DNA from 2 places in the Cronobacter condimenti 1330 genome. Region 1 is predicted to be linked to the other one. Evidence: riboswitches for the same ligand, from Rfam matches in the RefSeq annotation. Region 1 holds a riboswitch; the other holds the start of a gene.

Region 1 (7,213 bases):
CGGATCTCAAGCGACGCGCAGAGCGCGCCATAGCGCGCGGCGATATCGCGCATCGGGTTATCCAGCACTTTCAGGGCGTAGGGAATAGCCATCAGCGCATTGGTGAAAATCACCAGGGCGTCGGCGCGTTCCGGCAGCCCGAGGGTCGCGTTCAGCAGCAGGAAAAAGCCGGTCGCCAGCACGATGCCTGGCATCGCGAGGATCATGACGCCGCACAGCTCAAGGCTCTGTCCGGCAAGACGACGGTTTCGCAGGTAAAGCTCGCGGGTGCTCCAGAGCAGCATCATGGTCAAGATGACGCACAACAGGCCCGCACAAAGCGCGATGCGCAGCGACGTCCAGAGCGCGCGCCACAGCGCCGGGTCGGCGAGCGCATGGCGGATGTCGCCGCTCAGGCCGTCTACCAGCACCGCCAGCAGCGGCGGCAACAGAAGCAACAGCGCGGCCATAATCAGCAGCGCGTCGGTAAGCTTACTGCGCCACGAATCTTCCGGATTGCGCCAGCCGCGCACCAGCGTCGCACCGACGGGAATCGCTTTGCTAAGCCGTTGGCTAAGCAGAATAAGCGACAGACAGCAGCCCATCTGAATCAACGCCAGCAGCGCGGCCCGGCCCGGATCGTAGTCGTAGCTCAGCGCCTGATAGATGGCAAGCTCAATGGTGGTGGCTTGCGGCCCGCCGCCGAGCGCCAGCACCGTGGCGAAACTTGCAAAACAGAGCATAAAAATGAGCGCGGCCACCGGTGGGATTTGGCGGCGCAGCCACGGCCACTCCACCAGTCGGAAGAAATTCCAGCCGCGCATGCCAAGCTGTGCGGCCAGCTGGCGCTGCTCGCCGGGAATTTGCGTGAGCGTCTGGTAGAACAGGCGGGTGGCCATCGGCATATTAAAAAAGAGGTGCGCCAGCAAAATGCCCTGTAGCCCGTAAGGCGAGAACGACCATTCAATACCCAGCGCGGCGCAAAGCGCGGCGAGCCAGCCGCTGCGCCCGTAGACGCTGAGCAGGCCGAAAATCGCCACCAGCACCGGCAGGATAAGCGTCATCGCGCACAGGCGCAGCAGCGTGCGCCGCCCCGGAAAGCGACGCCGGTAAAGCGCGCGGGCAAGGGGAATAGCGGGTACCACGGAGATCAGCGCTGAGAGAAACGCCTGCCAGAACGAGAAGCGCACCACATGCCACAGGTAGCTGTCGCTCAGTAGCGCGCGAACCCCGGTCTGCGGCGCGTGTGTCCACAGCGCCGCGAAGGCGGCCAGCGCCACCGCCGCCATCAGCAGGGCGGCGATGAGGCCGGGCCAAAGCCAGCCTGGGATCAGCGGCTCACGGCGCGTTGCCATTCACTCGTCCATTGTGCGCGCTGGGCGGCCACTTCCTCAGCGGTGAATTGCAGCGAGGTTTGTGGTTGGGTCAGCGCGTTAAAGCCCTCCGGCAGCGTGACACGGGCGACCGGATACATCCAGTTGCCAGTCGGGATCGCATTCTGGAACGCGGGCGATACCATAAATTTCAGGAATTTTTCCGCCAGTTCCGGCTGTTTGCTGGCGGCGGTGCGTCCGGCGACTTCCACCTGCAAATAGTGGCCTTCGCTGAAGTTTGCTGCCGCGTAGTTGTCTTTCTTCTCTTCGATGATGTGGTAGGCCGGGGAGGTGGTGTAGCTCAGCACCACATCGGCTTCGCCTTTAAGGAAAAGCCCATAGGCTTCGCTCCAGCCTTTGGTGACGGTGACGGTTTTCGCCGCGAGTTTCTGCCACGCCTGCGGCGTTTTATCGCCATAGACTTTCTGCATCCAGAGCAGTAAGCCAAGCCCTGGCGTGCTGGTGCGCGGATCCTCGTAAATGACGCGCCATTTCTGGTCGCTCTCAACCAACTCTTTCAGGCTTTTCGGCGGGTTCTTCAGCTTGTTTTTGTCATACACAAAAGCGAACCAGCCGTAATCGAACGGCACGAACGTGTCGTTGCTCCAGCCGCCCGGTACGTTGACGTCGCTTGCTGCGACGCCGCTTTTGGCGAAGAGCCCCGTGGCGCTCGCCGCCTGGAGCAGGTTGTTATCAAGCCCCAGCACAACGTCGGCTTTGCTGTTTTTGCCTTCCATACGCAGACGGTTCAACAGCGAGACGCCATCTTCCAGCGCCACGAATTTCAGCTCGCAGCCGCATTCCGCTTCAAAGGCGGTTTTAATTTTCGGGCCAGGGCCCCATTCGGAGGAGAAGGAATCGTAGGTGTAGACGGTCAGGACGGGTTTGGCAAAAGCCGGGACGGCGACCAGCGCCAGCAGCGGAAGTAGTTTTTTTAACACTTTGCACCTTTATCAAATGGGGGCAAAGGATTTTGAGCAGTAGCCTCAAATCCCTTCGCCGGCGTTATCCGGATCAGGTTCGACGGGTATTATCTCAGCGCGCCGGTTTTCCGGCGGCACCCCGTTGAGAACGGCCCATTGTAATGATTTGCGTAATGTTGCGAAAGGGTTACGGCTCGGGTGGGGCAAACCAGGCGGATTTAAAGTCAAACCAGCCGAGCGTGTTCATTCGTACGCCGCGCATGCTGCGCTGACCCTGCAACATCAGCCAATGGTGGATAAGCGGTAAAATGTCTTGGCGCTCCAGCATGGTGCGGCACCACTGCGGCAGATTGAGCGCGCCGGTACGCCAGCGTTGCGCGTCGCCTTGCCAGTCGAGCGGAATGCAGCGCTGGATGAGCGGCACTTCGCACAGATGCGCGAACAGCGAGAAATCGAGCGGCAGCGTGAAGTTGGCGCTGTTAAGCCACAGATCGCTTGTGATGTCGCCCTGATACCACTCTTCATAGCTCACTTCACGCAGTTCCAGCTCGACCTGTTCCTGCGCCAGGATTGCGCGCAGCAACTCGCCGATGACCCGGTTTTCGATATGATCGCCATAGAAGGTGAGCGTGAGGCGCTCAAGCCCAGCGGGTTTCTGCGCCTCAAGAATCTGCGGCGCATGATGCCAGCGCGGCAAAAGGCCGTAAGCCGGGAACCAGATACGCTGATACTGCGGCGCGGCGCGATGCAACAGCCGGGCTGGCGTGAAGAGATGGCTTATCCAGCGGCGTACGTCGGGCATAGCGCCGATACGCGTGCGGGAATCAAACAACAGGTAGTAACAGCCTTCTTCGAGGCGGCTTTCAACGGCTTTCTCTTCGGTCGCCTGCGCCGGGCCTTCGAGCTGTACCGCGCAGCTTAACTCGTCGCCTATCTCCGGCAGCACCCAGAAGTTGACCTCGTCAATCAGTGCGCGATAACCGAAGTAGTCATCAAAGGCATGGATCTTGAGCTGATTGCGATTATTACGTACCACGGCATACGGCCCGGTGCCGACTGGCTGGCTTGCAAAATTCGGCAGATCTGGCCATTCACGCGGCAGGATCATTGCAGGTACGCTGCCAAGCAGCCACGGAAGCCAGTCATCCGGTTCACTCAGGTGGATGTCTAAGGTCCAGGCGGTGGGGGAGACGACCTGCCGGAGGTGCGCATACAGCGGCAGAGCGCAGACGCGTTGCAGCGAGCTGATGACATCCAGCATGTCTAGCTCGCGGCCATGATGAAAATGAATGCCGGGACGCAAGAAAAAGCGCCAGTGAAAGGGGGAAATTTGCTGCCAGTGATGGGCGATATCTGCTTCCAGTTCCCCGTTTTCCTCGTTTATGCGCGTCAGCCCGTTAAAGAGTTGCCGGGCGATGTGGGTTTCGGAACGGCGCAGGGCACTGCCGGGCAGCAGGTTTTGCAGCGGTCGGTAGTAGAGCACACGCAGGATATGGCGTCCCTGACGGAAGCTGCGGCCAAGATGCGAAAGGAGCATCTGGCGCACGGCGGATTTGTCGCCGACGATCTGCACCAGCTGATCGACCCTGTCCTGCTCCAGCAGATCTTCGGCCCGCTGTTGCTGTAAGGCGAGACCGGTATAGAGGAATCGCAGCCTGGAGCGCTTGCCGCGCCCGGCTTCCGCGTCCCAGGTCAGCCAGCCGCGCGCCTGCATGGCATTCAGCAAGGTGCGCATATGACGACGCGAACAGTTCAGCAGGTCGGCCAGTTCGTTAAGCGTGGTTTCCTGCGGCTGGCCGTCGCAGCATTGCCACAGGCGGATGAATTGCTGTTGCAGACGACCTGACGGCATAAAAGGGGAACTCCTGCGGGAAACTCATCAATTTAATATTCCCTATATTACGGCAATACTTCTCTTCGATGAAAGCGGAGGTGCTTATGAAAACGTCGTCAACCGGCAGGTTTTACCTGCGATATTTCAGTGCAATACCGCGTCTCTCTTGCTCATGGCTGGCCCGCCTGAGCAGCCAGACGCCGCAACGGATGCTGGATGATGTTATGCAATGGGAAGCGACTTTCCCTGTGACGTTTAAGCGCCGCTAAGCGGACATCACGTGTAACTGAGTATTGGTGCTTTTCACCCGCCAGCAGTGTGCTACTGCTGGCTTTTTTCGTCTATGATGAACACGTTTCCGCCTGCCCCTACATGAAAGGATGCGCCTGATGCTGTGGTTCCTTACGCCTGCAAGACGTCTCAATCTCGTTTATCTCGCCTTTATGATCGTCGCGTTTATGATGGGCGTAGCGGGCGCGCTCCAGGCGCCGACACTGAGCCTGTTTCTGAGCCGCGAAGTTGGCGTGCCGCCGTTCTGGGTCGGGTTGTTCTATACCGTTAACGCCATCGCAGGGATTGTGGTCAGCCTGCTGCTGGCGAAGCGCTCCGATAGCCGCGGCGACCGACGCAAGCTGATCCTTTTTTGCTGTCTGATGGCGGTTGGAAACTGCGTGCTGTTCGCGTTTAACCGTCACTATCTGACGCTGATTACCGCAGGCGTGATGCTGGCGTCGCTGGCAAACACCGCGATGCCGCAGCTTTTCGCGCTGGCGCGCGAATATGCTGACAATTCTGCCCGCGAGGCGGTGATGTTCAGCTCCATGATGCGCGCGCAGCTGTCGCTCGCGTGGGTTATCGGGCCGCCGCTGTCGTTTATGCTGGCGCTGAATTTGGGCTTTACCGCCATGTTTCTGTTCGCCGGCGGGATCTTTCTTCTAAGCCTTGCGATTATCTTTTTCGCACTGCCGTCTGTTGCGCGTATTGAGCAGCCCGCTGATATGGCGCTGACGCAGGTAAGCGGCTGGAAAGACAAAAATGTGCGAATGCTGTTTATCGCCTCGGTGCTGATGTGGGCATGTAACACGATGTATATCATCGATATGCCGCTGTGGGTGAGTCAGGATTTAGCGCTGCCGGAGAGCCTCGCGGGCGTGCTGATGGGCACCGCGGCCGGGCTTGAGATCCCGGCGATGCTGCTTGCCGGGTTTTACGTGAAGCGCGTCGGTAAAAAGCCGATGATGCTGCTCGCGGTGGGCGCGGGCGTGCTGTTCTACGCGGGGCTGAATCTCTTTCATAGCCGCGAGGCGCTGCTCGGGTTACAACTGTTTAACGCGGTGTTTATCGGGGTTATCGCCGGGATTGGGATGATCTGGTTTCAGGATCTTATGCCTGGACGGGCCGGGTCTGCCACCACACTGTTTAGCAACAGTATCTGGACCGGGGTGATCCTGGCGGGCGTGGTGCAGGGGGCGCTGGTCGAAAGCGCCGGGCATTACGCGGTATATCCGGTGATCGCCGCAGTGGCGCTGGTGGCGCTGTGGTTAACGAGCCGCGTGAAGGATGTATAAAAGCTGGCGTGAGGAAGAGTAAGAGAGGGCGGGTCAGCAACGCGTACCCGCCCAGGCGTCAGAGAAGCCGTAAAACTTACCCCATAAACGCCGGCTGATTTTTCTCATACGCGGCGATAGCGTCGTCGTGCTGCAACGTCAGGCCAATACTGTCCAGCCCGTTTAACATGCAGTGACGACGGAAGGCATCAATGCTGAAGCTGTAAGACTTATCGCCCGCTTTAACTTCCTGCGCCTGCAGATCCACTTCAAAACGGATGCCCGGGTTTGCCTTCACCAGTGCGAACAGTTCATCAACCTCTTCATCGCTGAGTTTTACGGGCAGCAACTGATTATTAAAGCTGTTGCCGTAGAAAATGTCGGCGAAGCTTGGGGCGATCACCACTTTGAAACCGTAATCGGTCAGCGCCCACGGCGCGTGCTCGCGCGAGGAGCCGCAGCCAAAGTTCTCTCGCGCCAGCAGGATCGATGCGCCCTGATATTGCGGGAAGTTCAGCACAAATTCCGGGTTCGGCACCTGGCCTTTGTCATCCAGAAAGCGCCAGTCGTTAAAGAGGTGTGCCCCAAAGCCGGTGCGGGTGACCTTTTGCAGAAACTGTTTTGGGATAATCGCATCGGTATCTACGTTTGCCGCATCCAGCGGAACCACCAGACCGGTGTGTTGGGTAAATTTCTCTGCCATGGTGTTCCCCTTATTTCAGGCTACGGATATCGGCGAAACGGCCGGTAACGGCGGCGGCGGCGGCCATCGCCGGGCTAACCAGATGCGTGCGCCCGCCGCGGCCCTGGCGGCCTTCAAAGTTACGGTTGCTGGTGGACGCACAGCGCTCGCCCGGGTTCAGGCGGTCGTTGTTCATCGCAAGGCACATAGAGCAGCCCGGCAGACGCCATTCAAAACCCGCCTCAATGAAAATCTTGTCCAGCCCTTCGGCTTCGGCCTGCGCTTTCACCGGCCCGGAGCCCGGCACGACCAGCGCCTGAACGCCCGGCGCCACTTTACGACCGCGGGCGATGTCTGCCGCCGCACGCAAATCTTCAATACGCGAGTTCGTACAAGAGCCAATAAACACTTTATCGATAGCCACATCGGTCAGCGGCACGCCCGGTTTCAGGCCCATGTAGGCCAGCGCTTTTTCAGCGGAGGCGCGCTCGACCGGATCGGCGAAAGATGCCGGGTCGGGGATGGCATCGCTAACCGAAATAACCTGCCCTGGGTTGGTGCCCCAGGTCACCTGCGGAGCAATCTCTTCGGCATTCAGCGTGACGACGGCGTCAAACTGCGCGCCGTCGTCAGTTTTCAGGGTTTTCCAGTACGCTACCGCGTCATCAAAATCCTGGCCTTTCGGCGCGTGCAGGCGGCCTTTGACGTAATTAAAAGTGGTTTCGTCCGGCGCAACCAGGCCCGCTTTGGCGCCCATTTCAATCGCCATGTTGCACAGCGTCATGCGGCCTTCCATGCTGAGCGCGCGGATAGCGTCGCCGCAGAATTCCACCACATAACCGGTACCGCCAGCGCTCCCGGTTTTCCCGATGATC
Region 2 (7,213 bases), 410 kb from region 1:
CCACCGCCGGGTTCGCTTTCAGCTCGTCGTCGGTCATTTCGCGGCCCGCCTGCGTCATCTCCAGCATCGCAACCGTGGTGATAGAGGTTTCGCTGACGTCAATTGCATGCTCCAGCGTTTCACCGCTAAGACGTGAGTGAACCAGCTCGCTTAACGCCACGCAGGCGTCAATGGCCGGATACACGCCATACAGGTCATAATCTTCTGCCACGGGAATCGCCTCTTCGAGCTTTTCGAGCTGGTTGTCGAAATTCACTTTGGCATCTTTTACCGTCAGCGTTTCCCAGACCAGATCGAGAATGCGGCGGTAAAGCTGCGCATCACCGAAACCGGTCTGCTGGCAAAACATGGCGTAATTCGGGTACATGCGCTCGCACAGCGAGGCCATAAACGTCACATGCTGCCAGGCTTCCAGCTTTTCCAGCCGCAGGTGAATAGGGTTTTGTAACATAGTGGCGTCTCACAAACCGATAATGAGCGGCAGTGTACCTGAATCACCCCTGAATTTCCTGCCATCGTAGAAAGGCAGGCCGACCCGATGCGACCGCATCCGCCCAGCGCGTCGGTTCTGGCAGGCGGTAGCCTTTCGTGCAACGCTGCACCCAGCCCAGCGCGGTATCAATGCTGACCCTGTGCCCTGTGGAGACAAACAGCGGGTTACAGCGCGCCTTGCTGCGCCATACCCATGCCAGCTGCTCGCCTTTATCCATCAGCGGTGCGACAGCACCCGGTTCATCGGAGAGCGGCTCAAACTTACCGCAGAGCCGTTTTTTCGCAACGCCAATGGTTGGCACATCTACCAGCATACCGAAGTGGCTGGCCACGCCGAGACGACGTGGATGCGAAATACCGTGCCCGTCGACAAAGAGTAAATCCGGCTTTCTGGAGAGCATTTCCCAGGCGGCAAGCAGCGCCGGGTATTCGCGAAAGGACAGAAAGCCGGGAATATACGGCATGGTGGTAGGAATACGCGCTACCTGATACTCCAGCAGTTCCAGTGAGGGATATTTCAGTAGCACCATGGCCGCTCGCGTCACTTCGCCGCCCTGTTCAAACCCGACATCCGCCCCGCCGATAATTGTCGGCGGATCCTCATTTAACCGGTCCTCCCGGACCACATTTGAGGCCAGTTCGATTTGTTGTGCGCGTAGCGTCGCGAGATCCATAGTTTCTCCTTACTGATGATAAGGCGCCGATAAGCGGTGAACCGCCTCGACGAAGGCCCCCGCATGTTCCGGAGGCACATCCTGATGAATACCATGCCCCAGATTGAACACATGGCCTTCACCGTGGCCGAAACCAGCAAGTATAGACGCCACTTCTTCTTCGATACGGGCAGGAGATGCGTAAAGCATCGACGGATCCATGTTGCCCTGCAGCGCCACCTTGTGACCCACACGACGGCGCGCATCCGCGATATCCGTTGTCCAGTCGAGGCCCAGCGCGTCGCAACCGGTGTCCGCTATCGCCTCCAGCCACTGACCGCCGCCTTTAGTAAAGAGCGTCACCGGCACGCGACGACCTTCGTTTTCACGCAGTAATCCGTCGACGATCTTATGCATGTAATAGAGCGAAAATTGCTGATAGTCGCGCCCGGTCAACACACCGCCCCATGTATCAAAAATCATCACCGACTGCGCACCCGCGCGGATCTGCGCGTTCAGGTACAGCGTGACGCTTTGCGCAAGCTTATCGAGCAGCAGATGCAGCGTCTGTGGTTCGGCGTACATCATTTTCTTAATAACGGTAAACGCCTTGCTGCTGCCGCCTTCAACCATGTACGTTGCAAGCGTCCAGGGGCTTCCGGAAAAACCAATCAGCGGCACCTCGCCTTTGAGTTCGCGACGAATGGTACGCACCGCGTTCATCACATAGCCAAGCTCCTGCTCCGGGTCCGGCACCGGCAGTTTTTCGACATCCGCTTTGCCCGTAATCGGCGAGGTAAAACGCGGGCCTTCGCCTGCTTCAAAATAGAGTCCCAGCCCCATCGCATCCGGAATCGTCAGAATGTCCGAAAACAGGATCGCCGCATCAAGCGGATAACGGCGCAGCGGCTGTAGCGTCACTTCGCACGCCAGCTCAGCGTTTTTGCAAAGTGACATAAAATCGCCCGCCTGCGCGCGAGTGGCCTTATATTCCGGCAGATAGCGCCCCGCCTGCCTCATCATCCACACCGGCGTGACATCTACAGGCTGGCGTTGCAGGGCACGCAGGTAACGATCGTTTTTCAGTTCGGTCATTTTTCTTATTCCTCAAGCGTCAGGGCGCCATTGTATCACGTCATTCGTAGTCTGCCCGGCAGCGCGCCACCGTATCTTCTATCAGGCGGCGCGCCACGGTGCCTGGCGCGGGCAACAACGGCAACTGGTCATAGCGGTACCAGCCAGCGTCGATAAGCTCTTTCGGGTCGATGTTAATTTCGCCGCTGTCATACTCTGCGGTAAAGGCGGTCATCAGCGACTGCGGGAACGGCCACGGCTGGGAGGTCACGTAGCGCAGGTTTTTTACACGAATGCTGCTCTCTTCCATCACCTCGCGCGCGACCGCCTGCTCAAGCGTCTCGCCCACTTCGACAAACCCGGCCAGCACGGTGTAAACGCCGTTGCGGTGACGCGCATGCTGCGCCAGCAAAATTTTATCGTCACGGCGGATTGCGACGATAATGCACGGCGCGATTTGCGGATAGTAGCGTTCGCGGCAGTGTCCGCAGAGCATCGCCCATTCCGTTTTGCTCGGATGCATCTCATGCCCGCAGTAGCCGCAATATTTATGCGAGCGGTAAAACTCGGCGAGCTGCACTCCGCGACCGGCAAGCTGAAACAGCCCGGCCTCCTGATCGATGAGCTGTCGTACCGAGCCCATCTCCTCGTCACGCTTTTGCAACACCAACCATACCGGCGCGTCTTCCCAGGTGCCGATTTGGAGCGCTTTTTCGCCCACAAGACCAAAATCCGCCGCATGGCCGTAAGGTAATTCTGCTTTTGGCAGCCATAATTTCTGTTCTTGGCTGACTATCCACCAGCCATGGTCTAAATTTTCTAGTGTACGTTCCATAATTGATTGCACTACCTCTGCGTCACTGGCACGTTATTAACATTGTTCTTACATATTTTGGGTCATTTGCGTTTTTACATCTTATATCTCATGGAGTCGATCATGCTAAACCAGCTAAAAAGTCTGACGGAACGCGTTGGTGGGAGTAATGAGTTAGTTGATCGTTGGCTTGGTGCCCGCAACCATCTGTTAGTCACCTATTACAAGATGGTCGGCATCAAGCCCGGCAAGGAGCCGATGACTACGCTGAATGAACAAGCGCTGGACGATTTTTGCCACTGCCTGGTGGATTATCTTTCCGCCGGTCATTTCAATATTTACGAACGTGTCATCAGCGAAATGGAAGGCACCAGCCCGCTGGTCGCCGCCACGCAAATCTATCCTCAGCTGGAATCTAACACCCAGCAGATCATGGATTTCTACGATACCCATCTGGAAAGCGCCATTGATCACGATAACTGCCTGGAGTTTCAGGAAGCGCTTTCCGGTATCGGCGAGGCGCTTGCCGCCCGTTTCGCGCTGGAAGATAAGCTTATCCTGCTGGCGTATGACCATAACCTTAGCGAAAGCGCTAATGACGAAGCAGGCCTTGCCCGTCCGGCTTGAGTTCGGCGGCATTAACGAGTAATTTACCTTTACCCCCGCGGTTGACGCGGGGTTTATCTTGTCGGAGTGCCTAGCGCGTAAGCACAGGCTGAGACCGTTAATTCGGGATCCGCGGAACCTGATCAGGTTAAGACCTGCGAAGGGAACAAGAGTAATTCTATTTTGCCCCGCTCAGGGTGCTTTTCATCCCTGAATCTGCCAGCACGGGCGCGGGCGCATCGCCATTACTCCTCCGTTGTTCTGACAAGCCACTTCCTGACTGATGACTGGAATGCGCTATGTCTGTATCAAACAAACCTGGCCGTCGCGAACAACGCGCCGCCGCACAACACTTTATCGACACGCTGGAAGGCACTGCTTTCCCGAATTCTCATCGCATTTATCTCACCGGCTCGCGCGACGATATTCGCGTACCAATGCGAGAAATCCGCCTGAGCCCGACGCTTGCGGGTGGCACAAAAGACGATCCTCGTTATGAGCCGAACGAACCTGTACCCGTCTACGACACCTCCGGCCCTTACGGCGATCCGGCGGTACGCATCGACGTGCGCGAAGGACTCGAAAAAATGCGCAGCGGCTGGATAGCGGCACGCAACGATACCGAGACCCTCAGCGCGCGCAGCTCGGCTTACACCCGGGAACGACTGGCCGACGACGGGCTGGACGACCTGCGCTTTCACGGCCTGCTGACGCCGAAACGCGCAAAAGCGGGTCAGCGCGTCACGCAATTGCATTACGCTCGCCAGGGCATCGTGACCCCGGAAATGGAATTTATCGCTATCCGCGAAAACATGGGCCGTGAGCGCATCCGCGGTGCCGTGCTGCGCCAGCAGCATCCGGGCGAAGGCTTCGGTGCGCGCCTGCCGGGTAACATCACGCCAGAATTTGTACGTGACGAAGTGGCAGCCGGACGCGCCATTATTCCGGCCAACATCAACCACCCGGAATCGGAGCCGATGATCATCGGGCGCAACTTCCTGGTGAAGGTGAACGCCAATATCGGCAACTCTGCCGTTACCTCATCCATTGAAGAAGAAGTCGAAAAACTGGTCTGGGCTACTCGCTGGGGCGCCGACACGGTGATGGACCTTTCCACCGGGCGTTACATCCATGAAACCCGTGAATGGATCCTGCGCAATAGCCCGGTGCCGATCGGCACAGTGCCGATCTACCAGGCGCTGGAGAAGGCCAACGGGATCGCCGAAGATCTCAGCTGGGAAATGTTCCGCGACACGCTGCTTGAGCAGGCGGAACAGGGCGTCGATTACTTCACCATCCACGCAGGCGTACTGCTGCGCTACGTGCCGATGACCGCAAAACGCCTGACGGGCATCGTCTCGCGCGGCGGTTCTATCATGGCGAAATGGTGCCTGTCACATCACAAAGAAAACTTCCTCTACGAGCATTTCCGCGAGATTTGTGAAATCTGCGCGGCCTATGATGTCTCGCTGTCGCTTGGCGATGGCCTGCGCCCCGGCTCTATTCAGGACGCAAACGACGAGGCGCAATTCGCTGAGCTCCACACGCTTGGCGAGCTGACAAAAATCGCCTGGGAATATGACGTACAGGTGATGATTGAAGGCCCAGGACATGTGCCGATGCAGATGATCCGCCGCAACATGACCGAAGAGCTGGAACACTGCCATGAAGCGCCGTTCTATACGCTTGGTCCGCTGACCACCGACATCGCGCCCGGTTACGACCATTTCACGTCCGGGATTGGCGCAGCCATGATCGGCTGGTTCGGCTGTGCCATGCTCTGCTACGTGACGCCAAAAGAGCACCTCGGCCTGCCGAATAAAGAGGATGTTAAACAAGGGCTCATTACCTACAAAATCGCGGCCCACGCCGCCGATCTTGCCAAAGGCCATCCGGGCGCGCAGATCCGCGATAACGCCATGTCTAAAGCGCGCTTCGAATTCCGCTGGGAAGATCAGTTCAACCTGGCGCTTGATCCTTTCACCGCGCGCGCCTATCACGACGAAACGCTGCCGCAGGAATCCGGCAAAGTGGCACATTTCTGCTCCATGTGTGGCCCCAAATTCTGCTCAATGAAAATCACCCAGGAAGTCCGCGACTACGCCGCGAAGCAAGCCATCGACGCCGGTATGGCGGACATGTCCACCAGCTTCCGCGCCCGCGGCGGCGACATCTACCTGCGTCAGGAGGAGGTGGAATAATGGAACCGCTTTTCGCCCCTGTACCGCGCCGCCTCGGGCTTTATCCGGTCGTGGACAGCGTCGACTGGATTGCGCGTCTGCTGGAGGCGGGCGTGCGCACAATCCAGCTGCGCATCAAAGATAAAACGGATGAGGACGTCGAGGAGGACGTGCGCGCCGCCATTGATCTCGCCCGCCGTTACGACGCCCGACTCTTTATCAATGATTACTGGCGCCTGGCCATTACGCATCAGGCGTACGGCGTTCACCTTGGTCAGGAAGATCTGGAAACCGCAGACCTTGAGGCGATCCGCGCCGCTGGTCTGCGGCTTGGCGTCTCCACCCACGATGATATGGAAATCGACGTGGCGCTGGCGGTGCGCCCGTCTTATATCGCACTCGGCCATGTCTTTCCCACGCAAACGAAACAGATGCCCTCTGCGCCGCAGGGGCTGACGCAACTGGCTGCACACGTGAAGCGGCTCGGTGATTATCCGACCGTCGCTATCGGCGGCATTAGCCTCGCCCGCGCGCCGGCGGTACTGGAAACCGGCGTCGGCAGCATCGCGGTGGTGAGCGCTATCACCCATGCGCCAGACTGGCGCGCCGCCACGCAGCAGTTACTGGAACTGGCGGGGGTGGGTGATGAATGACGTGGACTTTATGCGCTATAGCCGCCAGCTGCTGCTGGAGGATATCGCCATCGACGGCCAGCAAAAGCTGCTTTCAAGCCGTGCTTTAATTATCGGCCTCGGCGGGCTTGGCTCCCCCGCCGCGCTTTATCTGGCGGGCGCAGGGGTGGGCACGTTGTGGCTTGCAGATGACGACGCGGTACACCTCAGTAATCTCCAGCGTCAGATCCTGTTTGGCATGAACGATATTGAGCAGTCGAAATCACTGGCGGCGGTGCGGCGTTTGAAAGCGCTTAACCCCGCCATTGACACCGTGGCGCTGAACCAGCGGCTGGAAGGCGACGCGCTGCGCGAGGCCGTCGCGGGCGTCGATGTCGTGCTCGACTGCAGCGATAACATGACCACCCGGCAGGCCATTAACGCCGCCTGCGTGGCGCACGGCACGCCGCTCATCACGGCCAGCGCCGTCGGCATGGGCGGGCAGATAGCGACGTTCGCTCCCCCTTTCGATTACGGCTGCTACCGCTGTCTGTGGCCCGACGACAGCGAGCCGGAACGCAACTGCCGCACCGCAGGTGTACTCGGCCCGGTCGTGGGTCTGATGGGCACGCTACAGGCGCTGGAAGCCATCAAGCTATTGTGCGGCGTGCTGCCTCACGCCAGCGAGTTACGCCTCTTCGACGCGCGCGCCAACCACTGGCGCACGCTGACCTTACAGCGGGCACCAGGCTGTCCGGTATGCGGAGGCGGTCATGCGCATTG

Evidence for each region. A riboswitch is a leader RNA that binds a small molecule or an ion and turns the genes downstream of it on or off. The one in region 1 is predicted to bind thiamine pyrophosphate.
Region 2: another riboswitch for thiamine pyrophosphate. It lies ahead of thiC (phosphomethylpyrimidine synthase ThiC); the one in region 1 lies ahead of thiB (thiamine ABC transporter substrate binding subunit).

What each region holds. Positions count from the first base shown of each region.
Region 1 is NZ_CP012264.1:773,633-780,845, forward strand. Features, by position in the region: gene thiP (thiamine/thiamine pyrophosphate ABC transporter permease ThiP) at 1-1,334, opposite strand, end outside; gene thiB (thiamine ABC transporter substrate binding subunit) at 1,310-2,293, opposite strand; TPP riboswitch at 2,326-2,427, opposite strand; gene sgrR (HTH-type transcriptional regulator SgrR) at 2,463-4,127, opposite strand; gene sgrT (glucose uptake inhibitor SgrT) at 4,214-4,378, shown strand; gene AFK62_RS03575 (MFS transporter) at 4,499-5,677, shown strand; gene leuD (3-isopropylmalate dehydratase small subunit) at 5,754-6,359, opposite strand; gene leuC (3-isopropylmalate dehydratase large subunit) at 6,370-7,213, opposite strand, start outside.
Region 2 is NZ_CP012264.1:368,492-375,704, reverse strand. Features, by position in the region: gene AFK62_RS01765 (YjaG family protein) at 1-451, opposite strand, end outside; gene nfi (deoxyribonuclease V) at 495-1,166, opposite strand; gene hemE (uroporphyrinogen decarboxylase) at 1,176-2,240, opposite strand; gene nudC (NAD(+) diphosphatase) at 2,281-3,054, opposite strand; gene AFK62_RS01745 (Rsd/AlgQ family anti-sigma factor) at 3,157-3,660, shown strand; TPP riboswitch at 3,713-3,822, shown strand; gene thiC (phosphomethylpyrimidine synthase ThiC) at 3,939-5,840, shown strand; gene thiE (thiamine phosphate synthase) at 5,840-6,472, shown strand; gene AFK62_RS01730 (HesA/MoeB/ThiF family protein) at 6,465-7,213, shown strand, end outside; gene thiS (sulfur carrier protein ThiS) at 7,204-7,213, shown strand, end outside.